Regions from separate parts of the Paenibacillus naphthalenovorans genome, predicted to be linked through region 2. Evidence: predicted binding sites of a transcription regulator. Region 2 holds the regulator's gene; the other holds the start of a gene.
What was found. The regulator NrdR, encoded in region 2, represses ribonucleotide reductase genes. The targets are predictions, from matches to a motif close to AACACNATATATNGTGTT.

Region 1 (12,344 bases), 190 kb from region 2:
ATGAATCCAATGTTGCCGCAGCAAGCAGGCTTGTACTAAGGAGCAGTGACGTCAGATAGTAAAGAAGCTTATTCATCTTATCCATACACCTGCTTCACTTGAGAGTCGGTTCATTGGGCACTATGCGCTCGCTTGGCGAATATGCCTTATACTTTAAAGCATATGCGCTGAAAAGTTTGTTAGAACCTGTAGCCTTGGCCTGAAAAAGTTTCCCGTAAATTTGTTTTAGTTCGGGGAAGTTCGTCACCGGTTTGGTTCCTGCATGGAAAGAAAATGAAACAAACCGCAATTTATGGCGGATATTTGAATGCGCGGTCGGTACTGCCACTCCACTTCCTGAAGGCGGGCGGTAAACCGCGCTTCAATTTCGGCCTTGTCGTCCTGTCCGGCATCCTGAAGCAGAGGCTCGTAATAAGCACGTACCCGGTTCATTTCATCCTTGAGCCGAAGCTGCGCTTCCTGCGCCCATCGGTGATCGTATTCAGCCATCTTCTTTTCCAAGTAATCCTCGAGATAGATCACCGCCCGGGGGAGTGTGATCCGGTCCGGTGTGACATAGACATGGGCAGGCAGTCGCGGAGTCAGCTTTTTGCCGGCTAAACGGTCATGGAACCGCTCGATAATATCACCGGTCTGCAGCTGAATGCCCAACGAATGGATTTCACTGCGCTTCATGTCGCAGGCGAATTCCACTTTGTAGTTGACGCCAAGCCATGTTTCGTAAGGGATCGTCGCCGCTTGCTTGGGCTGCTCCGGCGCGTACTGCTCGAACAGCCTCACGAACCGGCCTTTACCGCGGACGGCGGAGAAGATCTGTTCGAGCCGGCGGCTGCCGTAGGTCAGCTCGTCGCGAGGAACGCGGGCAGTGAAGACCGTGGGCACGAAGCCGAAGTAGCGGCCCAGAATACTGTCGCCTTGAGGCTGCGGCGTACCGGGTTGAGCTGCAGGCTGTACCGCAGGAGCGGCCGGCACATTTTGCGATCCCTGCTGCGGATGAAGCTCCCGATAGGCTTCGGGATCAAAAATGAACGTGCAGGTCATGGTTTCCGGTACGGCCCCGGTCCGTTCCACAAAGCTCCAATAATACGGCCGCTGCGTTAAAGCTTTGTCGGCGGAAGGGGACAGCTTGACGGTGATGTAGGCGGGATGCTTTTCGAGAATGTCACACTGCTCGGCCTCCAAATAGCGCAAAACGTAGAACTGGATTTCCTGCGCATTCATGCTTATGGCTGCACCTCCCCGCTGCCGTATTGCTGGACTCTAACCGTGTGCAGGGAGGAATTCACCGGATTCGAAAGCCCCGCCGATTCGTTTAATTCTTGCTCCACCTGGGATTTCACCACCGTGAACGACCTGCCCAGATCATCGAGCTGCCGGCGGATTTCGTCCTTGCTGTTGGAGGTGAGGATCATTTTGGCCAGATGCGACTCTAAGGATGTTTTTTGCTCAAACCGTTCCAAAATCGTATCCAGCTGACCGATCACCAGCTCAAACATGTTAATTTTCTCATGCAGCAGGGAGAGAATATGCTCTTCGATCGTCCCGAGCGTCGACAAATTGTAGATTTTGACATCTTCCTTCTGTCCGAGCCGGTGCACACGGCCGATCCGCTGCTCGACCCGCATAGGATTCCACGGCAAATCGAAATTGATCATGTGATGGCAAAATTGAAGGTTGATTCCTTCTCCCCCGGCCTCCGTGGCAATAAGCACTTGGGCGCGTCCCCGGAACAAGTCCATCATCCAATCCTTTTTGCCGCGGTTCATCCCACCTCGGTAGGGAACGGCCGGAATTTTATGTTCCTTTAAATACTGCAGCAAATATTCCTGGGATGCGCGGTACTCTGTGAAAATAATCGTTTTATCGTTAATGGACTCGATGAGCTCCAATACCTTTTCGGCTTTCGTATTGGCTTTGACGCCGCGGATTTTCTCCACAAGCTCCCAAATCCGCTGCCGGAGGGGTGAGTTTTCATCGGTTTTTTTGAACATGTTGACCAGCGTAATAAAGACGGCATCCCGGCTGGAGCATACTTCACGCTGCAGCGTGACAAGGGAGAGCATGCTGCCGATATCGCCCCCGGACTCCTGATAGCGTGTTTTGACGAAATCGGTTACTCCATCGTACAGCGCCTGCTCCTCGTCCGATAACTGGAGCGGAATATTGCGCACAATCCGTTTGGTGAAGCTTACGTTGCCGTCGCTTCGGCGGTTGCGGATCATGACCTTGCTCAGCTCCTGCTGGAGCTGGTCCTCGTTCTTGGGGATGCGTTTGCCGACGACATAATTGGACTGGAAGCTGCCTTGTCCGCCAAGCTGACCCGGCTTTAGCAGCGTAATCAGGTTGTACAGCTCCTTGAGATCGTTCTGAACCGGCGTTGCTGTCAGCAGAAGGCAGTATTTTTTACGCAGCTCGTTGATAAAACGGTAGTTGGTTGTTTTTTTGTTTTTCAGCTTGTGCGCTTCGTCGACGATCAGCATATCGTATTCAATGCCAAGCACGATGTCCCGGTGCGGATCGCGCTTAGCGGTATCCATCGAGGCGACGACAATATCGTTTTGCACCCACATATATTCTTTCTTTTGCGCCACTGCGGGGATCCCGAACTTTTGATTCAGCTCCCGGACCCATTGCAGCACCAAAGAAGCGGGAACGAGAATGAGCACTTTTTGAACCAGGCCCCGGATCATGTACTCCTTGAGGATGAGTCCCGCCTCAATGGTTTTGCCAAGCCCTACTTCATCGGCAAGAATGGCCCGTCCCCGCATTTCGGTCAGCACTTTTTTGGCGGTTTCGATTTGATGCTCCATCGGAACGAGGCTCGGCAGATGGGTCAGGCATTGAAGCTCGTCGAAGCTGCGGATGAGTCCGGCCTGCTCGGCCTCGAGGGCGAGCCTGAACATGACGGGGTCATCCCAGGGGCCGTTGTGCAGCGCCCTCTCATGCAACTGCTCAAACCATTCTCTGTCGTAATGGAGCTCTACATGTTCATTCAGCTGCCGCACGTGCTCTTTTCGCTCGGTTGGTTGCATTCTCACGCGCTCCTTTTTTGGTGATTCAGAAAGTATAGACAAGGCCTAAAGTTAATTTTTAGTATGTACAAATTAGGGGCTTTCAAACCGTACGGTAATGTTTTATGATGGGGTAACAGCGTAATTGCGACGGCGATTTCTGCGCGTATGGCATTAAGACACGCTGTGAACATGGCGGGCTGACGTACAGTAAAGGAATGGTGATATAGATGAACAGAGAATGGCGGTTTATCCGTTCGGGCTTTGGCGCGCCGGATTACAATATGGCTGTGGATGAAGCGATTCTGACGGCACATAGCGAGGGCCTGGTTGCTCCAACCGTCAGGTTTTATGGATGGGATCCCGCAACGCTGTCGGTCGGTTTTTTTCAGAAAGCTTTAAGCGAGGTGAATTTCGACGCGCTGGAGCAGGAAGGCATCGGCTTTGTCCGGAGGGCGACCGGAGGGCGCGCCGTGCTTCACGATAAGGAGCTGACGTACAGCATGATCGTGTCGGAAAGCTATCCCGGCATTCCGCGGAGCGTCACCGAGGCGTACCGTGTGCTCAGCGAAGGGCTGCTGCTCGGGTTTCGCAAGCTTGGGTTGTCGGCGGAGATGGTCCAGCTGGAGAATGAAGAAGACAAGGAGAAGTACGCATCCATGGGTTCGGCTGCCTGCTTCGATTCTCCGTCCTGGTACGAGCTTGTCGTAGAGGGAAGGAAGGTGGCCGGGAGCGCGCAAACCCGGCAGAAAGGCGTTGTGCTTCAGCACGGCTCGATTCTTCTGGATCTCGATGCGGATCAGTTGTTCAGATTGCTGCGCTTCTCCAGCGAGCGCGTGATGGAGCGGATGAAGCAGCAGTTTTTAAAGAAGGCGGTTGCGATTAATGAAGTGCGCGGCGGAGCGGGTCTGCCGAGGGTGACATTGACCGAGGTGGAAGAGGCTTTCCTGGCAGGCATTGAAGAAGGGCTGGGGATTCGGCTGGTCCCGGCAGAACTGACGGCCTATGAACAGGAGCTCGTCGAACGGTTAAGGGTTGAGAAGTACGGCAATTCAGAGTGGAATCTCCGGAGATAGCGGTCTCCGGTTTTTTCGTTTTGGCCACGAAGCTGTGACAGACCATGATCAACAAGACCAACATGCCGGCAGCATCAGGATTTGACGGTTCTCAGATTTAATACAATCACTCCCGCAATAATAAGCAAGACTCCAACCACTGTGTTTAAGCTCAATTTTTCTTTCCAAACCAGAAAGCCGATGAGCGCAGTGGCGGCCGTACCGACTCCGGACCAAATAGCATAAGCGATGCCCAAGGGGATTTGCTGCAGGGATAAAGAAAGTAAATAGAAGGCCGCCGAAAAACCGATGATGACGCCAATACTGGGAAGTAATTTGGTAAACCCCCCGGATGCTTTCAGCATGGAAGTGCCGAACAGTTCAAATCCAATCGCCAAGGCCAAGAATAAATAAGCTTTCAATGCCGTTCCTCCTTCGTTAAGCCTGCTGCGCCGCCAAATCTGATCCGGCTCCTGAAGCTTCTCTAGGAGCGGCTCCGGATGTAGAGTGACACCTGCAAGCAGACCGGAGCATCGTCCATAAAAAACACTGTACCGTCTGGACGGTTTATCTGTCAATCCCGCATTTTCGGCTGATCCGCCGGCCAACGGTCAAAAGCCGCACGGCAGGTACTGTGCGGCGGCGTAAGGCACTTTGGTACAGGGGATACTGTAATGTGATGGACTAGAACGAAATCGTCTTCTCAAACTCGTTTTGCAGCCTGCGGGTGATCTCTCCCGGACGGCCGTCGGCTACGGGGACGCCGTCGACGGAGATGACAGGAGTGACTTCCACGGTCGTACCCGTGATGAAAACTTCATCTGCGGCGCGAAGCTCTTTCAATGTAAATGGCGTTTCCCGAACGGAGAGGCCGAGTCCTTGAGCCAGCCGGAGCACAACCGCGCGGGTGATGCCGTGCAGGATCAGATGGTTGGCAGGATGCGTAATAACGGCGCCGTCTTTGACGATCATGATATTGGATGCGCTGCATTCCGTTACGGTGCCGTTGCGATGCAGAATGACATCGCCGGCTCCCTGATCCACCGCATGCTGCTTGGCCAGGACATTGGGCAGCAGATTTAATGTCTTCAAATCGCAGCGGAGCCAGCGGATGTCTTCCATCGTCACGGCCGAGATGCCTTCTTTCATGGTGTTCAGCGGACGGCGGGCTTCGGTGGTATACGCCATCAGGATCGGCTTGGTGTCCGCGGGAAACGGATGTGAACGCGGTGCGGCTCCACGGGTCACCTGCATGTACACGGTACCCTCGGACAAGCCGTTGATGCGGATCAGTTCTTCCAGTCGTCCCGTCAGCTCCCCGGAAGGAAGGGGAAGCGGAATTCTCAAAGCAGCGGCGCTTTTCTCCCAGCGCTCAAAATGAGCCGCGGCTTCATACAGCCTTCCATGATATACGCGAAATACTTCATAGACCCCATCGCCAAAATAATAACCGCGGTCTTCGGGAGAAATCTGGAGTTCTTCTTTTGAAACGAACCGGTCCTGATATAAATAAGTTAAGGACATCAAGAAACCCTCCTGTACAATAGAGATACGAACATATGTTTGCATAAATTCAGCGAACATGATACACTATTTCTAGACTAGCAATCCGCCGATCGATTGTCAAAACCGCCTGCGGATTGCCGCCCTGTCGGATTTCAATCGAATTTGTAACAGGGGCTTAAGACCCTTTTTTATGAAGAAAAATTGAATGTTTTGTCGAAAATGGTGAAAATTTTAGAGATGAAAAAGAGAGCTATAGAGAGAAAAAGGAAGCTTTCCGCCAGCGTGCTTGGACTAAATCGCCAATTTCGTTTTTTTTGTATTAGAAACACTATATATTGTATTGTATAATGGATCCTACATACCATATATTGTGATTCATCTTTTTGAATATATTCCGGGAGGTTATTGTTTTGAAGACCATGCAGGAGACCAAATTGGAAGGCTTAAGCGAGAAAATTTTTCTGGATCGCTACGCGATGAAGAATGCGGATACCAGTCAAACGAAGGTTGGAGATACAGTATTGGTGCTGACAAAGGACGACCCTAAATTTCCTGCCAAGGAAGTCGGCGAAGTCATCGAGCGTAACGGGAGACAGGTCAAAGTCAAGCTGCGCAGCGGTGAGGTTGTCGATTCCTCTGTAGAGAAGCTTACATTAACCTTGGAAAAAACGCCTCAGCAAATGTGGGACCGTTTGGCCACTGCTATGGCTTCTGTGGAAGCGACTCCGGAGAAACAAGCCGAATGGACCGAAAAGTTCCGGTACATTCTGGACGACTGGAAGCTTGTACCCGGCGGACGGATTGCCGCAGGCGCCGATGCTAGCGATGAGCTGACGCTTTTCAATTGTTATGTAATTCCTTCTCCGCATGACAGCCGTGGAGGAATTATGGCCACGCTGTCCGAGATGACCGAAATTATGGCCCGGGGCGGCGGTGTAGGGATTAATTTATCCTCTCTCCGTCCGCGCCGTTCCATTGTCAGGGGAGTCAACGGGTCTTCAAGCGGCGCCGTTTCCTGGGGCGGACTGTTCAGCTATACAACGGGCTTGATCGAGCAGGGTGGCAGCCGCCGCGGCGCGCTGATGCTGATGATGAATGATTGGCACCCTGACGTATTGGATTTTATTACCGTCAAACAAACGATGGGGCAAATTACGAATGCCAATTTGTCCGTATGCGTCAGCAACGGCTTCATGAAAGCCGTGAAGGAAGATTTGGATTGGGAATTGGTGTACCCGGACACGACGGACCCTGAATATAACGAGATTTGGGACGGGGATCTGGAGAAGTGGAGAAAAGCGGGTAAGAACATTATTCATTACCGTACGGTGAAGGCCCGCGACGTGTGGCATACGATTATCGAATCCGCCTGGAAATCCGCGGAACCGGGCGTCGTATTCATGGAATACTACAACCAGATGTCCAACAGCTGGTATTTCAATCCGATCATATGTACAAATCCTTGCGGGGAGCAGGGGCTTCCGGCTTGGGGAGTCTGCAACCTGTCGGCAATCAACCTGTCCAAGTTTTACGACGAAGAAAAACATGATGTGGCTTGGGACGAGCTGGCGACGGTGGTCCGTTATTCGACACGGTTCTTGGATAATGTCATTGACAAAACGCCTTACCATTTTGAAGAGAATCGGATCAACCAACAGGGAGAACGCCGCATAGGCCTTGGCTCCATGGGTCTCGCCGAGCTGATGATCAAGCTGAACATCCGTTACGGCAGCACGGAATCGCTGATGTTTCTTGATAAGCTTTATGGCTTTATTGCGAAGGAAGCATATCTCGCATCCGCAGATATTGCGGAAGAAAAGGGCTCCTTCAAGCATTTTGACACAGAACTGTTCCTGCAAAGCGGTTTTATGAAGACGATGACCTCTGTTTACCCGGAAGTCGGCGCAGCCATCAAGAAGAAGGGGATGCGCAATGTCACGGTCATTACGCAGGCGCCTACCGGAAGCACGGGTACGATGGTTGGCACATCGACCGGGATCGAGCCTTACTTTGCGTTTGAATATTACCGTCAAAGCCGTCTGGGCTTCGACAAGCAATATGTGCCGATTGCGCAGCAGTGGAAGGATCAGCACCCGAACGAGGAGCTGCCGGATTATTTCGTCACTGCGATGGACTTGTCCGCAGAAGATCATATTCGTGTACAAGCCGCCATTCAAAAATGGGTGGATAGCTCTATCTCCAAAACGGCCAACTGCCCTGCCGACTTTACGGTGGAAGAAACGAAGCGTCTGTACGAGCTCGCCTTTGATTTGGGTTGTAAAGGCGTAACCATCTACCGTGACGGAAGCCGCGACGTACAGGTGCTCAGCACAGACAAGAAGGACGATAAGGCTGAGGAAGCAAAGGGAACGGAAACGCAAGCAGCTCCTGCTGCAGATGCAGTCAATGCGAAGGAACAATCCTCCTTGACCGGCCTCACCCAATCGTTGGCTGTGAATATCGACGCGAAGACGGAGCAGGTGTTCGACAAGCAGTACAAACGCCGTCCGCAAGCTCTCCGCGGCGCAACCTACAAGTTCAATACGCCTTTCGGCATGGCTTATATCACGATTAACGATATGGATGGAAGCCCGAGCGAGATTTTCCTGAACGTGGGCAAGGCCGGTTCCGATGTATTCGCGATGTCCGAAGCGCTCGGCCGCGTCTGCTCATTGTTCCTTCGCTACGGCGACCACGGCAACAAGGTGCAGCTTTTAATCAAGCACCTGAAGGGCATCGGCGGCTCCGGCGCGATCGGGTTCGGCGCCAACCGCGTCGAATCGATTGCCGACGCCGTCGCCCAAGCGCTTGAAATGCACGTCAATTTCTCCGACAGCGCGGAAAACTACGTCACCGCCACCCAGGAAGTCGTCCAGGAGACAACAGCTCAATATGCAGTAACCCGCAGCGCAGCCACATCCCTTGACCTGTGCCCGTCCTGCGGCTCCGCCTCACTGATCAACAGCGAGGGCTGCAAAAATTGCAGCAACTGCGGCTACAGCAAGTGTTAACTCGGGTATGATTAATAACTGAAACTAATGAGCCCCTTTTTCTTGATATGACAATACAGGCGGCATATACACATGTATATGCCGCCTGTATTTATTTTGGGTGAGGAAAAATGTTGGAGGAAAATGCTGTTGATAAATGCAGAGTAATAATATATACACGTATATATACTGAAAGGGAATCAAGCTATATAAGTTGAACTAATGATCCCAATTACAATCTGATGCACAGACGATCAATGATTTTCATGGGATTTGTCGTGATTTGTACCGTTTCTGAGCGAAATGAACGGAAGAGTCAAACTGGTCTTTCTGCCACCTTACAGCCCACAACTCAATATCGTTGAAGGTCTTTGGAAATGGCTGAAGGCTGATGTCATTAACAATGTCTTCTACCACACTGTGGAGGAGATTCGCCTAAACGTTCGCACCTTCATGGAGGGTACTTGAAGAAGGTAGCCAGCTCGTCCCAATTGCTGCGCCACGAACGGATGATGAGCGGATATTTAGCGCCCCATGTTTCCTCGAAACGATCCAGCTCCACAAGCGCCATCTCCTCCGTCACCGCTTTATAGATCGGCTTCAGATCAGCTTGTTTTTGACGTCGTTTTTTTCGTAGCCGAGGTGGGTGTCCATCTCCGCTTCGAGCATTTCCTGGATCGTCTCAGCAAACAATTCCTTCAGTGCATTCTGCGCATCTTGAGCCGTTACCAGATTGTTTTCTTTAATAAACTGACGCAACTGCTCTTTACTCCATAATCCCATGTCTACTCCCAACCTTTCGATGCAAAGTTTAAGTTTTTTTAACATAAGACTTTGATTCTTATTCCACAATGGGTGCGATAATTCAATAACGAATACAGCCATTTCCTTACCGGGTATTTTCTTTGTGAAGAAGTAGATTTTTTTCGATTTGTTGTGCGCCCCGATCTATTTGCGTTGAAGCTTTTTTAAAATTGTTTGATTTTTGTCGGGTATCCGACTGTTTTATAACAAAACATACACTATAATACCAATATGATAACTATGGATTATCGGATTCGTTATACGAGGTGACAACAACATGATCAATGAACGGAAAGAAGAACATATTTTGGCCGAACTCTTTGAAGAAAACGGGGTTTTGCGGAAATTCAAAAAGAATGAATTTATTTTCAGGGAAGACGAGGAAAGTCAGGACGTTTATTTTGTTCGATCGGGTCTTGTCAAAATCTCACAGTCGGCTCAGGAAGGACAAAATATCACCTTGTTTTTGCGCAACACGGGTGAAGTTTTCGGTGCCGCCGAAGTGCTGACCGGCCAACGGCGGCAACGGTACGCACGGTGCATCTTGGAAAGCGAAGTGCTGCTGGTTCCCGCATCTCAATTTACGAGCTTGACGTTAAGCCGGCCCGATGTTCTGTATGCATTAACGGTTTCCAATGCGCGTCGACTGCTGTATACCCAACAGTTCGTGGAAACGTTGATTTCCAGGCCTGTGGCTTGGAGGCTGGCCCATTTTCTTACCCAACTGGGTGTACAGAAGCAGAACAAAATTCATGTGAGCTTGCCGCTAAGTCATGAAGAAATCTCCTACATCATCGGGTGCAGCAGACAGACGATTACGGAAACATTAAATAAGTGGAACGAAAAAGGAATCATTCAATACGAGAAAAAACGAGTGACGATTAACGATTCCAATGCGTTTATGTCCAATCTTTAGTCATATTTACCGCGATAGAAGACGTTTCATTTAATCGATAAACAGAATAAATCAATGGAGGAATCAACATGCTAATTCAACCACAGGAGAATCTGCAGCCTGAGTTTCATGAGCATTTAAAAGTTATTTTATTGGGTACGGGTTCGCCTCGAGCCTTCTACGGAAGGGCTAAGCCGGGAGTCGCCGTATTAGCGGGAAATAAAACCTTTTTAGTCGACTGCGGCGGTGGCGTTGTGGATCAATTGATTAAAGCGGGTGTCATGCCGCAACGGATTTCCGACGTTTTGTTCACCCATCATCACTATGATCACAATGGCGGTTTTTTCGATGTCTTTATTACAAGCTGGAGGACGCATATTACCCCGGAGCGTGTATTCGAAGGACGCTCAACGCCTATGCATGTATACGGACCTGAAACGACTAAAGAAATCATTGGTAAAATGAGGGAATCGTTTGAGTTCGATGTGAAGCTGCGGGTAAGTTACAATCTGTCGGATGAAGCAGGAGCACGGATTGAATATACTGAAAGAAATGAAGGCGTCGTCTATGATCAGGACGGGATTAAGATTACAGCCTTTGAAGTGGATCATCGTCCGGTCTATCCGGCGGTTGCGTACAAATTTGAATTCAACGGGAAATCGGTTGTTATTTCCGGAGATACGATCCCTGTGTCCAATATGATTAGGCAAAGCCAAGGCGTTGATCTCTTGGTGCACGAAGCTTATAACAAAGAATGGTTAGACGAATTAATTCATAAATACCCAGATTATGACAAAGCGCTCTCTAATCCGGCCAAGTATCATACCACCACATTGGAGGCAGCCGAAATTGCGAAGCAAGCAGGGGTCAAGCATCTCGTGCTTACTCATCATATTCCGGCGCCTGCGGCTAACGAGAATGCCGAGCAGGAATATATGAAGGGTATGAGAGACATTTTTAACGGAACGATCACGGTTGGACGTGACCTCATGACGTTTGATTTGGGTAACGAAGTATAGGATTCGTTGAGCGTGCTTGAAACCGCTGCATTGGATAGAAAAACGGCGTCGTCGATGCCGACTGCTTCAATTGCTTGTATGAAAACTACTATGATCGAAACTTGGCGGAATACTATCGCAGACTCCAATTGATACAGGAAATTCGAAAAGCCCCCGAAAAGTTTCCCCATTTCATAACGTGAATCAAATAAAGCATGGCGATCTTGATATTGAGATACGCCGTGCTTTTTTGTTTGTAGAACGTACATTCTGAGTTAGATATTAGCAAAGCAGCAGCGAAATGATACCTCCAAGAGACCTTCGCTGGATTCCCTGAGGTTGGTGCCCAGGTTCTTCTCGAATATCTCGATGGTCACTTCATTGACTCCGCCGCTTCCCTTATTTTCATTTATATTATGTTATATTATATTACATATAATCCAATTATACCTCAATAATGTCATATAATATAACTCGATTTAACGTAACTTTCTTGATGGATATGCAAATTGTACAATGGAAAACGGAATATTTAACCATTTTGTATAGTGATTTCATTTATTTAATGTAATATAATATAACATAACATATAATAGTGGAAATTACTTGGGGGTGAAATGAAACATGACGACATCATCCGATATCGAAGCACTTTATGGGATTTAGCCGCACTGTCGGACTCCATTAGGAATCAATTCAATACCGCAAAGTTTTATTGTCACCAACTTAGGATCATGCGAGGTGAGTCTGATGTCAACCACTGAATACCAAGTTGCTATAAATCGTTCGAGGATTGAAAAGAGGATTACGGAGCTGGGACAGATTGGCCGGATAGGCGATACAGGAGTATGCCGTTTGGCTCTATCCCAAGAGTACCGCCAAGGAGTGGAATTAGTCAAAGCATGGATGGAAGAGGCGGGGATGGTCTCGCGAATCGATCATTTCGGCAATGTAATCGGACGTCTGGAGGGAAAGAATCCGCATGCTCCCATACTCATGATGGGGTCGCATATTGACTCTCAGCCCTATGGCGGCAGATTTGACGGAGTGGTCGGCGTATTAGGTGCGATTGAGGCGGTCCAGAC
Region 2 (12,344 bases):
GAACAGGGCGGCTTTTTTTTTGCGTGACTGGTAATTTACCGCAAGCGGAGTGTGGATTAGATGAACTATTTACAGAAAAATAAGACAAATGTAGAAAAATAGACTGCATCGCCAAAAATCATGACCGGAGGCTCATCTACGCGGCGGACAAAAATGGCATTTTACTCTTCACGTAACTTACTCATATCCATATACAACGCATTCCATCGATGTCCATCCAAATCAAACCGCAGCCGTACATCCAGCCTTGATGCTCTGCGGGTTCACTAAAGATCATACCGCCTGCCTCTACCGCCCTCTTTGCGATTTCATCAACTTCTCCCCTGCTCTCCGCATCAATGGAAAACAATACTTCGGAAGATTGCTTTGGATCTGCAATTTCATTCCCTGTAAAATTTTTAAATACAGGCTCCGGAAAAAGCACGATGAGAACACGATTCTCACCAATGACTAATTCCGCTTGATTACTGCTATGTTGCTGCTGGGATTGCTGACTTGGAGAACAACGAGAATTCCAAGTTCCTTATCCGGATGCAGATGAATCATTTCTTCCTAGTGATCCAGGCACCCCAAGCCAAGCATAGACTGAACCCTCACTATAGAGTTGCTTACGTGTAATTGGAGGACACCACGCAAGGCGTAACTTTTGGGTTATGCCTGGTATGGTGCCCTTTTTGATGCACCAGAGAGGAGGTGATGCCAATGGCTCAGAGCAGTCTTGTCTACAACATTGAACTCAGCAAGATATACATCCAACAACGACTGGCCGAATCGATTGCAGAAAATCTTCGCAGACAATTCAACTTTGATGTAGCCTCCTATGTTCAACTCTGCAAAGACGTTCTGCTCGAAGCCGGCCTAGATGCTGAGTTCATCCGTGACCTGATGTGGAATGTAATCAACGATGCATATGTACTTCATTTAGAATATTTACGCACGGGTATTTACACATACCACAATGCTTCAGGTCAGCATCCGTATTTGCTCGTGTTCAAGCAGGCACAGGATTTAAGTGCGCTGATTCGATTCTCGACACGGAAAACATTGTAAATTGTTCCATGATTGGGGATATTTCAAGCTTTGCACAAAGCTTGAAATCAAGCCCGCAGACTTTTTAAAAAGAAAATAAAAGCGAAACGGTAAGAGAATGACCTTATCGTTTCGCTCTTTTATAAGGAATCTGCCTTCCGAAAGAATAGGTTCGAAACTAGTGTGTCATCGTAACCATACCGAAACATACGTATCTTAAGTAATATTACATAACATAAATTTGATTTTTATAATTTTTCCCAAAATCTAATCTTTTATGGTATTATATATAACATATAAAGATAGAAAATATCATTTGTGAGGGGTGGGTACATGTTTGATTGGTTAGGTTTTAAAAAGGGGTTTCCGCTTTGGCGCTCTTATCGTTTGAATCACGACTTGAAAATGGACGTGGAAGAAATTTTTGAAGGAATCGCCGAGACAAGAATGAACGTCCTCATGTCTTGGACGGAGGATTATTGGCGGCATCTGGATCGTCTCCTCGATCTGATGAGGTCTGCTGCTGACGGCGCTTCGCTGTTTAGCGGACAGCCATCCGCGGTTTGGGATCGTTTGTTTGCCGACTGCTACAATCGGGGAACCGATTTCACAGAACTGTTCTTGTTGGACGACAAGCGCAGCGTCGTGTACTCGACTTTTCCGCAGCATATCGGGAAAACCTATGCGGAGCAGGAAGCGTTCTGTCCCGGTATAAGCTATTCCGCTTCGGCCGAAGAAGGCAGGAAGTGCCTGTTCGGGCCGTATGCAGACAAGCTGACGCTCCAGATCGGCCCGAGATCGTCCTCCTTCCACGACAAAATGACGCTTTTATTCATACAGCCCGTCGTGGAGGACGGACGCTGGCGCGGGGCGGTTTGCGGCAGAGTGCCGAACGATGTGATCGGGGACTTGATCCAGCGGGAATCCGGTCACGTTTACCCGGATTCGGGGGACAATTACATATTTATGGCGAAGCCTGAGCTGAATAAGCACATCGCGCCGGGTACGGCGCTGTCCAGAAGCCGGTTCGAGGACCGCACGTTTACCCACGGCGAAAACTTGAAGGACGGTGTGACGACCGAATGGGGCGTTGTCAGCGTGAAGGAGCATACTGAGCTGGAGCTGGTATTCACCGATCCGGCTACCGGACAGCTGCACCCGGGCGTCGCCAATACCATACGCAACGGCAGCAACCTTTTTGTGGAATTTCCGGGATATTCCGATTATCGTCACATTCCCGTCATTGGCAAGGGAGTGACGTTCCGGCTCCCGCACTGCCCGGATCTGTGGGGAATGATGTGCGAGGGCGATTTGGAAGAGGTGTACCGGATCCGCAGCATAAGCTGGCGGCATTTCAAGCTCCACGCGTTGTTGGCCGTTTGTTTCGCATTCATAGCCGGGTTTCTGATCTATTTCATCGCCGCCCGGGCTCCTCTCTGGATAACCGGCACGATGGCGGCCTTTTTCCAGCTGCTGTTCGCTTTAACGGCCGCCCGGATGCTTCACAGGAAAGAGACAAGGAACGTTGTCGATCGTCTGCGCGCCATCAACCGGTTCATCCGCATCAATGCGGAAGGTAAAGGGGATTTGACACAGCGTCTAAAACCGAATGAGTTCGAAAACGATGAGACCCGTGAGCTGGCCAAATGGATCAACAATATGATCGATTCGCTGGAAAGCATTATGCTCCGGGTCAAATCTGCAGCGAATGACGTGTTGACCAGCCAGCACGTATTAAACAAATCCGCAGGCATCACAGCCGACTCGACCGAGCGGGTAAGCCTCAATGTACAGGAAATGATCCGCAGCATACGAAGCCAGCTCAAAGACATCGATATCGCCAAGGACGTTGCGGGGGAAATGCGGCTGCAACTTCGTCAGATGGAGATGGAAGCCGCGAGGCAAATTGCGACGGCCCAGAGTGAAGTCGAGCGGATCGGGGACAAGATGCACCACATCTCCTCCAAAGTACAGGAAACCAACGAATCGATCCGGACGTTCATGCATACGGCCGAGCAAATCCGCAGCGTGCTGATTGCCATTGAAGAAATATCCGCACAAACGCATCTGCTGGCGCTTAATGCCTCTATCGAGGCGGCGCGCGTGGGCGAACACGGCCGGGGCTTCGCCGTAGTGGCGTCGGAGATCCGCACGCTGGCGGAAATGACGAAAAAATCGACCGGGGAAGTGCATGAAATTATACAGCACATTTATCAGGATGCGCAGCGGGCGTATCAATCGATGGACGAAGGCACACAGGTGGTCAAGGAAGGCAATGAGCTGGTTGCCGCCGCTTCCGGAATGCTGACCGCCGCTACGGCGGAGGATGAGCGGAAATCCCAGGTGGTCGACGAAGTCGTAACGCTGATGGAGAAGATTGCGGCCGTCAGCATCGAGAACCGCAGCATTTCAACCGAAGTCGAGTCGAAGGTGCAGGAGCTGATGAGCGAAATCATGAGCGTCCGCCAAACCTCGCAAAGCGTGGAGGCGATTACCGTCCTGCTGCAGCAGCTCGTAGGCCAATTCAAGCTGAGTGAATCCCGGGTCCGCTGACCCGAATCGAAGAATACCTATAACCAGGAAAGCAGCGTCTAATTCAAAAACGAAGAAAACCGACCTTTTTGGATCGGTTTTCTTCGTTTATGTAGCCAAGGGAGATCGAACCCCTCCGAAATAGCTGCCGGTGGAAAGGAGAATTGGAGTTTTGTATGTAAGGGAAAGAACAGAGGAAAACTTTGTGGATCAAAGCTTTTTGAGTTTTTGTTTCTATGTTCGAGTGTGCCGCGGGGCTCAGAAAAGAAATGAGCCAAAAACAGCTGGCACTTACGTCTGGCTTATACACTTCATATCTTGGACAAATTAAGTTCGGCGGGAGGAAGATACCGATCAGAATTTATGCAGCGCTTGATTGTTAAGCTTTTCGGCTGATTGCGATACTTTTTGAGTAGCCGTACCGATTTCCTCAATGACTATGACGAGGGAGCGGAGATCCTGCGCGTTCGCTTGCAATTCCTGAATGTTATGATTCATGGATTCGAAGGCGGCTTTGCTTTTTCCAAAAAATGATGTTCAAAATCGGTAAGCTGGGGAAAATGAAGCTTCTTTTTAATCCACATATGGGTCACTCCTAATTATGTAAAGAATGATTACGGATGTTCTAAAAATCTTGAAGCTATTTTTGCCGGCAAAGGTCTACTTATCAAATGACCCTGCATCATATCGCATCTCAAATGTTTCAGACATTCCAACTGTCTTACCGTTTCCACGCCTTCAGCGATCACTTTCAATCCCATACCGTGCGCCATATTGATCATGGCCTGCGTGATCACGGCGTCTCTCTCATCCACGTTGATATCCTTTATAAAACATTTGTCAATTTTCAAAATATCGATGGGAAAGTGTTTCAAATAATTGAGAGCGGAATACCCTTTTCCAAAATCGTCAATCGCCACACGAACTCCGATCTTCTTCAGGTCATTGAGGGTGCAAAGTATAGAATCGATTGGTGGATACTGATACTTTCCGTGATTTCAAATACTAAACAATCTTGCGGAATCACACCCGTACGCGTTACCGAAATCGGCCCGGTTAAACCGCCATCGGAGGCGCTACGCTCCAAATGGCTGGATAAAGTAAAGCGGGCTCGGGTCAAAGTTAGCTTAATAGTACTACATTCCGCGATAGATAATAAATAATCGACTGTGAATCTGTCATCGACTCAATCCGTGATGTCCCACTCTGGATTCCACACCACTTCCCATAAATGCCCATCCGGATCTAGGAAGTGGCCGGAATATCCTCCCCAGAAGGTATCATGCGCAGGGTCCGTAATAATGGCTCCTGCGTTTTGGGCTTGTTCCATGATCTTATCCACTTCTTCTTTACTGCCTACATTGTGACCAATCGTCATTTCGGTAGAACTCGGCGGTGTCAGGGGGACCTTTGCCTCATGGGAAAGATCGATGCGATTCCAGATAGCCAATTTTACACCAGCTTGCAAGTCGAAAAAGGCAACCGCTCCATGTTCGAACTCTTTGCCTATGATGCCTTGTGTCGGCAGCCCCAGTCCGTCACGATAGAAGGTCAAAGACCTTTCCAAATCGTCTACGCCTAATGTGAGAACAGAAATGCGTGGTTTCATCATAAATACCTCCTCAAATCGATTTATTTTTGCTTACCTGAATGATAGCATATTTAACTTTGTGATCTTGTAAAAAACGGACAAAGTTATTGACCAGGAGCCAGACCGTAAAAGCGCTTGAAATGATGTATAAAATGGGATTGATCATAGTATCTGTATTTTAAAGCTATAATGGAAAGAGTGGTTTTATAACAAAAAGACAAAGGTGCCGTTATTAAGCGGTGCCTTTGTCTTATAAGAATATCTATGGAGGGTTCTCAGGGATGATTTTTTATGGGATAAAAGACTGCTGCGATTGTACGTTTGCATTCGTCCGTCCCGCTTCTGTCGCTTGCGGAACTTCCACCAGACGCCCCGTCTTTACATCATAAGTATAGCCGTAAAGGAGTGATTTAGGGCCTAAAAGCTTCACTCATTGTACAAAATGACTTTCAACGCTTTTTCTTTGGCTGCATTGCCAAATACTTCATATGCTTTTATAATATCTTGCAGTGGAAAACGGTGTGTAATCAGCTCTGCCGGTTTAATCTTATCAGACTGAACAGTTTTCAATAACATCGGCGTCGTAGACGTGCTCACCAATCCGGTTGTAATCGTTACATTTCGAATCCACAAATCCTCCAAATGTAATTCGACAGGCTTTCCATGGACTCCAACGTTGGCAAGTCGTCCACCTGGCTTGAGAATACGTTGACATATATCAAAAGTTACCGGGTATCCAACAGCCTCAATGGCAACATCGACCCCTTTCCCATTCGTCAAGGCCAGTACGTTTTCAATTACGTTACCTTTAGAACTGTTTACCGTTTTAGATGCCCCGAATTTTTTGGCTAACTCCAATCGGTGTTCATCAAGGTCGATCATGATGATCTCTGCAGGTGAATAAAGCTGAGCTGTCAGAAGTGAGGACATTCCGACCGGACCTGCCCCGACGATGGCCACGACATTGCCTGGCTCCACTTTCCCGTTGATCACACCGATTTCAAAAGCAGTTGGCAAAATATCACTTAACATGACCAATGCTTCTTCATCGCTCCCATCAGGAATATGATACATGCTCGTATCTGCATAAGGAATGCGAACATATTCGGCCTGAGTGCCATCGATCAAATGACCTAGTATCCATCCTCCGTCTTCACAATGAGCATACATCTGTTTTTTGCAATAATCACAGCGACCACAAGCAGTTACACACGATAGCAACACATTGTCTCCCGGTTTGAAACGGTTCACTGCTGAACCGACTTCCTCCACAATGCCCACACCTTCATGACCAAGTATACGACCAGCGGTCACGGCAGGTACATCCCCGCTTAAAATATGCAAATCCGTACCGCAAATCGTTGTTTTCGTGATTTTTACGATCGCGTCGGTCGCTTTTTCAATCTTTGGCTTTTCTTTATCTGTCCACTCCTTCTTTTGCGGTCCAAGGTAAACAAGTGCTTTCATACGTATGCCCCCTGATAATTTCTAGTGTTGGTGAGAAGTCTGATCAAGATAACTTACCGTTTAAGCTTCATTCATCGCCGCTAAAAAGTTTTTCCTAATTAAGAAAAAGTATTCATCATCAGCTTTTATCCGGACACACTATGCCATTCAACAGCAACGCGACGATAATTGTTATTTCTGTCCAACGCTTCTGGATTTTTCTGTTCGGGAAGTTGCTCGAACAGGTACATCAAGTACTTGAACGGGTTAAACTGGTTCTCTTTTGCCGTTACGATCACGCTGTAGATGATCGCGCTGCTCTTCGCCCCACGCGGCGTGTTCGCAAACAACCCATTCCCATGTGGTCGCCGGAGTAGCGTCTACGTGCAGGTAGCCGCTGAATCCCCTCAGACAGTTCCGGGAATGCTCACCGCCGCGCGTCGGCCGATAGTCGTACAGAAGGCGGCCCCATGCGGGCAAACTGCTACTCTTGCCGATACAGCGGCTGACTGTCCACATCCATTACACTTGCTTATATACCGGACTAGCGGCAACGACGCTATGCGTCAACACCTTGCCGTACTGCGCCGCATCCGGCGAATTTACCCCTTAGCCTCGGCATGCTGTGGACGAGCCAACCAAATTAGTCTTTACGATTTACATTACTAAAACCATTTATTTAACTTGTATAACGATTTCAGTATATAACTCTTTATTTTGATTAGTTGAAGTTTGAGTAAATAATGCACGAACTCCTATGGTGTATTCACCTGGATTTAACTTCCATGCCTTTCTTGTTTGTTGAAGAAATTGTTCAGGACTTGACATTTTACTCTTTTGGAAATTAAATGATTCAGAAAGATATAATGGAGGTTTTGAAGTATATTCATTATTGGGACTAAATGTTTCTTCCAGCAAAACGGTTCTTATACCCATCTCCTCATAATTACCATTGCTATCTTTTATTGAATAAATAAGCAAGGGGTCGCCATGGGTGATCGTTATTTCGTCTTCCCCTATATATCTTAATGTTCCCCACATATTAATAGGTTCTTTACTATCGTAAATCTTTTTTTCGGAATTTAGTAAAAGGTGAAAGTTTTCATCTTTTATTAAGGAAGTTACTTCTGATTTTAATGGATCGGTATTTTGATATTCTATATCTATATTATTAGTGGAACTGTCATAATCTACTTTACCATTTGTCTTTTCTACAATAAAACGTAATGGTAAATAAGCATCGCCATTGTAATTTAAAATCGGTTTATACAAATTTTCAACACGTTCTCCATTAATAGATAAAGATACAGGGAATAAAAGAGCCTGAATAGAATCAGACGAATATGCTATTGATGAAAATAAAAAACTTAATACTAATCCTGGTATAACTATCTTTTTTTTTTCATAAATCCAACCTCCAAATTTTATTTTCACCTATATTATATAATATAGTTTTTAAAATACCAATAAATGGATGTTTTTGGTGTATGAATGTAAAAAAAGTAATTTCCCCTTAAAGTTCAGTTTTACAATACTAAATATACTTACTCCCAATTGAAAGAAAAACTATGTCTTACTGTATTCATCAATAAGTTGAATGGGAGGGATTTCCTGAACAATAGAAAAATCAAAATTGCGTATATATGTCTCCAACTCTACAGTGAGGTTTACATGGCTCTTCTTGCTGATACCAGTCTTGCATTGCAATACTTATCCCAATTCTGTATCAAATCTTCGGCTATTGTGTGAGGATTATTTCCGCCACCATGCGGCAACCCGCGCGCTGGATTTATATAATCTTTTAATTTGGGACCGATCCCCTGAGATGCAACAATATTGTACTTTTGAGGGATAGGGTAATCGCCAATAAAAGTGGTAGTAACAGTAATTTATCAATAGGAGGGATCGGAGTGCCAAAAAGGATCTCGCCATTTTGAGGACGAGCGGGTCTTGATATTTCAATGAGTTCCATCTTGTTCCTCCTAATGGAAATTAATCAAACATTCCAAAATTCCGACGTTTTCATTGTTTTTCCTGCAAAAAGTACTAATTCTTTTAGCCCTATTTAACGCTAACTACAATGTTTTGCTGAACGTAAGAAGGAACTAGAAAATAGGATTAATGTCCCTAATGTTGACTACAAATAGCGATAAAAAGTTAAATGGATTGTACATTTTCGAGCAAATCAAAAGCCCGACCATATGAGGTCGAGCTTTTATAGTGGAGGGTCGAACCCCTAACCATATTCGCTCCACTAAAGTATATGGTTTAGGTGTCCCGTCATTTATCAACACGATATATTGATACTACGCATTCTACATGTGTCGGTACAAAACAAATCAAAATAAAAAACGGCATCTCTGCCGTTTGAATTTAAGGTGTATGGAGAATAGGGGGATCGAACCCCTGACCTCATCGCTGCCAGCGATGCGCTCTCCCAGCTGAGCTAATTCCCCAGGAATTTTCGGTTAAGGAAATATCAAGAATGAAGTTGTTCCACTTTTGAGCGGCGTCTTCGCTCGGCCCGAACTCCCAACTGAGCCGTGACCCCATAAATTACGAAACCATTGCGATGATAATCTGTCCGTTTTTATGAGAAGATAATGTACCAGACAACATCGTTTTCCCGGCTGCGCTGAGGCCCCCTGATGTTGTTATCATTTTGTTCTCCAGCGGCGACAAAATTAAAGATAGCACATCGGGATGGGGCTTGTCAACATTTTTATTAAAATTAATTTACGCTGCCGTTCCCGCCAACATGGTGCTTGGAGAGCAATTCATTCAGCTCCTTCATAAACATATTAATGTCTTTAAATTGTCTGTAAACGGAGGCAAAACGAATGTAGGCTACTTCATCAACGGGATACAATTCGGACATGACGATCTCGCCGATTTCGCGGCTGTCTACTTCCGCCTGGGCGGTATTGCGGATCTGCCTTTCGACCTCGGAGACGATCATTTCCAATCTTTCTACGGATACCGGTCGTTTCTCACAAGCGCGGATAAGCCCGCGGAGCATTTTCTCCCGGCTGAATTCCTCACGGCTGCCGTCTTTTTTAATGACGATCAACGGCGTTTCTTCCACCATTTCAAACGTAGTGAACCGCTTCTGGCACTTCTCGCACTCCCGGCGGCGTCTTATCGATTTATTCTCGTTTGCGGAACGCGAGTCCAACACTTTGGTGCCGGGATAATCGCAATATGGGCATTTCATCGGCCTTTCTCCTTTCCATAATTCCCAACAGCTCCCTGACATGAGATTCGTGTAAACGCACATAATAGGTTTACCAACGACAAGGAGGTGAACAGACATGGGTGCAGGTCAATCCCGCAGCAGCAATGTATTGGTAGTACCACAAGCAAATGCCGCTCTGGATCAATTGAAATACGAAGTAGCTCAGGAACTGGGTATTGCCATTCCTCAAGATGGCTATTACGGTAATATGGCTACTCGTGATACTGGTGCGATCGGTGGTCACATTACGCGCCGCCTGGTGCAAATCGCCGAGCAGCAAATCGCTGGTCAATTCAAATAATAACACGTTTTGAAGCATACGAGAAGAAGCAGTCCGGACAAACTCCCCATAAGGAGAGCTTGTCCGGCGCTTCTTTATTGCTATAAGCCAAAATATTAACGGATTCCCCAATCCTCCGCATAGGTTTTGTAATACTTGTCATAATAATACGTGACACGCTGCACATAACGCTTGGTCTCGCCATAAGGAATCTGATCCGTATTGTCGAGCGTTCCATCCCATCTTCCCTCCAGCAGCCAACGGCTCACTATACCGTGTCCTGCGTTGTAGCCGGCAAGGACGGCAAACGTATTGCCGTTAAACTGCTTAAACATCCAGTTCAAATACCATGAACCGAGTTCAATGCTGACGGCCGGATCATCCAAGCGGTTTTTGAATTCACCCGGAAAAGGAGCCTTCTCTATAATCCATTCCGATGTATCCGGCATCAATTGCATAAGACCGTGCGCACCTTTACTGGAAGTCGCGTCAGGCTTATAGTTGGTTTCTACCCGGATAACGGCAGCGATGAGCAAAGGGTCAAGCTGATACTTCTCTGCGCTTTGGCGAATTTCCTCTTCATAATGGATCGGATACAACATACGTCCCAATACACTCGTGCCCAGAAACAAAAATAGCAAAAAAGTCAACAGAAGCAGGGCGAAGACTCGCTTTTTGCGCAAAAAGCTCATGACAGTCCCCTCTCCGACCAAAATTGTTCAATCTGCTGTTCTGTTTCTTCTATCGTGCCCGAATTATCGATAACGATATCGGCCAGTTCTTTTTTCTTCTCGATCGGCATTTGCGCATCCAGCCGTTTGTTCGCCTGTTCCTCGGTTAACCCGTCCCGCTTCATCAGACGTTCCATTTGGACGTGCCGTGGCACATAGACGACCATCACCTCGCTGTACATCGCCTGCAGATGGGATTCGTACAAAAGCGGCACATCTACGACGACCAGCTTGTCCGGATGCTGTGTCTCGTATGCCTCCATCCGCTCGCGCATAGCCGCCCGAATCGGCGGATGAAGCAAAGCTTCGAGATCCTTGAGCGCAGCCGTATTCCCGAAGACGCGCTCCCCGAGTTTTTTCCGGTCCAGGGAACCGTCCTCCAGCAGCAGATCGGCTCCGAATCTTTCGATAACTTGAGTAAGGGCGGGGGTGCCTGGCTCTACCACTTCCCTGGCAATGCGGTCCGCATCGATCAACAGCGCGCCGCGGCGGACAAGCATGGAAGCGACAGTGCTTTTGCCGCAGGCAATGCCCCCGGTTAATCCGATGTTCAATGGGTTTCCCCCTAAATCAAAATAATGATCACAACAATTTCATAATGCCCATGAAGATCAGAAGAAATCCGGGTAAAACGGAAAGCTTGCGAATCCATTTCAGCTCAGCATACCGGAAGCCGATCTGCAGGCCAAGCCCGAGAAACGTCCCGCTGGCCAGTGCAATAACGGCAGCGGTAAGCCACGGCGTGAATCCGAGCAGTGCCGCCCCGATGCCCGCGCCGAACGCATCCAGCGACAATGCGGCGCCCAGCAGTACGGCTTCGTAAGCCGAAATGATCCCTGACCGGTCCACATCGGCAATGGACGGGGTGCGCAGGATTTGAATGACGAGCCCCAGCCTTTTCAGTTCGATATACCATATGGCTTTGGCCCCTGCAGACCCGGACTCCATTTCCCCGGGCGTTTTTGCCGCCTCCGTTTTTCCCTCTTCCTCCTTTTTATCTGAAAACATCTGATATATCGCCCATACGCCAATGCCCATCAGAATAAAAGCTCCGACGTATCTGGCGACCGCCGGGTCAATCAATTGACTCATCAGCACGCCGACCTGCATGGACATGTAAATAATAAAGCCGGAACAAAATGAAATAATAGCAATGGACATAGGCGGAATGCGGATTTTACGAAGCCCGTACATCACGCCGACTCCGAAACCGTCCAGACTAACGGCAAACGCCAGAAGCATCAATGAGACGACAGGCAGCATGCCCTTCCCTCCCTAACCAGATCGACTTTACTTCTTACTATATGGAAGGTCTGGGCGGAGGGTGCATGTCAGGCATTCTTCCCATGGTCCGCGTACTTTAGCGTTTTAAAGCCCCTTTGCTTCTCCTGCGTTTTAGAGGCTGGCACTTGGGGCAATAATGGGTCCCTCGTCCCCCTATAACCATTTTTTCGATTTTATGCCCGCAATGGAAACAAGGTTCGTCTTTTCGGCCGTACA

Region 1: the regulator NrdR is predicted to act here: its motif matches at 5,897-5,914, upstream of IJ22_RS03475 (adenosylcobalamin-dependent ribonucleoside-diphosphate reductase).

The regions. Positions count from the first base shown of each region.
Region 1 is NZ_CP013652.1:707,858-720,201, forward strand. Features, by position in the region: gene IJ22_RS03445 (hypothetical protein) at 1-76, opposite strand, end outside; gene IJ22_RS03450 (YqhG family protein) at 244-1,221, opposite strand; gene IJ22_RS03455 (DEAD/DEAH box helicase) at 1,224-3,032, opposite strand; gene IJ22_RS03460 (lipoate--protein ligase family protein) at 3,242-4,087, shown strand; gene IJ22_RS03465 (DMT family transporter) at 4,162-4,488, opposite strand; gene dat (D-amino-acid transaminase) at 4,751-5,590, opposite strand; gene IJ22_RS03475 (adenosylcobalamin-dependent ribonucleoside-diphosphate reductase) at 5,983-8,583, shown strand; partial or broken gene IJ22_RS25575 (transposase) at 8,851-9,030, shown strand; partial or broken gene IJ22_RS25580 (transposase) at 9,017-9,175, opposite strand; partial or broken gene IJ22_RS03480 (IS256 family transposase) at 9,169-9,345, opposite strand; gene IJ22_RS03485 (Crp/Fnr family transcriptional regulator) at 9,644-10,282, shown strand; gene IJ22_RS03490 (MBL fold metallo-hydrolase) at 10,351-11,280, shown strand; gene IJ22_RS03495 (M20 family metallo-hydrolase) at 12,010-12,344, shown strand, end outside.
Region 2 is NZ_CP013652.1:515,336-527,679, reverse strand. Features, by position in the region: gene IJ22_RS02520 (hypothetical protein) at 703-1,050, shown strand; gene IJ22_RS02515 (methyl-accepting chemotaxis protein) at 1,363-3,582, shown strand; gene IJ22_RS02510 (EAL domain-containing protein) at 4,176-4,502, opposite strand; gene IJ22_RS02505 (VOC family protein) at 4,748-5,170, opposite strand; gene IJ22_RS02500 (zinc-dependent alcohol dehydrogenase family protein) at 5,579-6,619, opposite strand; partial or broken gene IJ22_RS25540 (transposase domain-containing protein) at 6,745-6,954, opposite strand; gene IJ22_RS02495 (stalk domain-containing protein) at 7,274-8,032, opposite strand; tRNA gene IJ22_RS02490 (tRNA-Ala) at 8,982-9,054, opposite strand; gene nrdR (transcriptional regulator NrdR) at 9,330-9,812, opposite strand; gene IJ22_RS02480 (alpha/beta-type small acid-soluble spore protein) at 9,910-10,134, shown strand; gene IJ22_RS02475 (lytic transglycosylase domain-containing protein) at 10,230-10,805, opposite strand; gene coaE (dephospho-CoA kinase) at 10,802-11,398, opposite strand; gene ytaF (sporulation membrane protein YtaF) at 11,427-12,107, opposite strand; gene mutM (DNA-formamidopyrimidine glycosylase) at 12,205-12,344, opposite strand, start outside.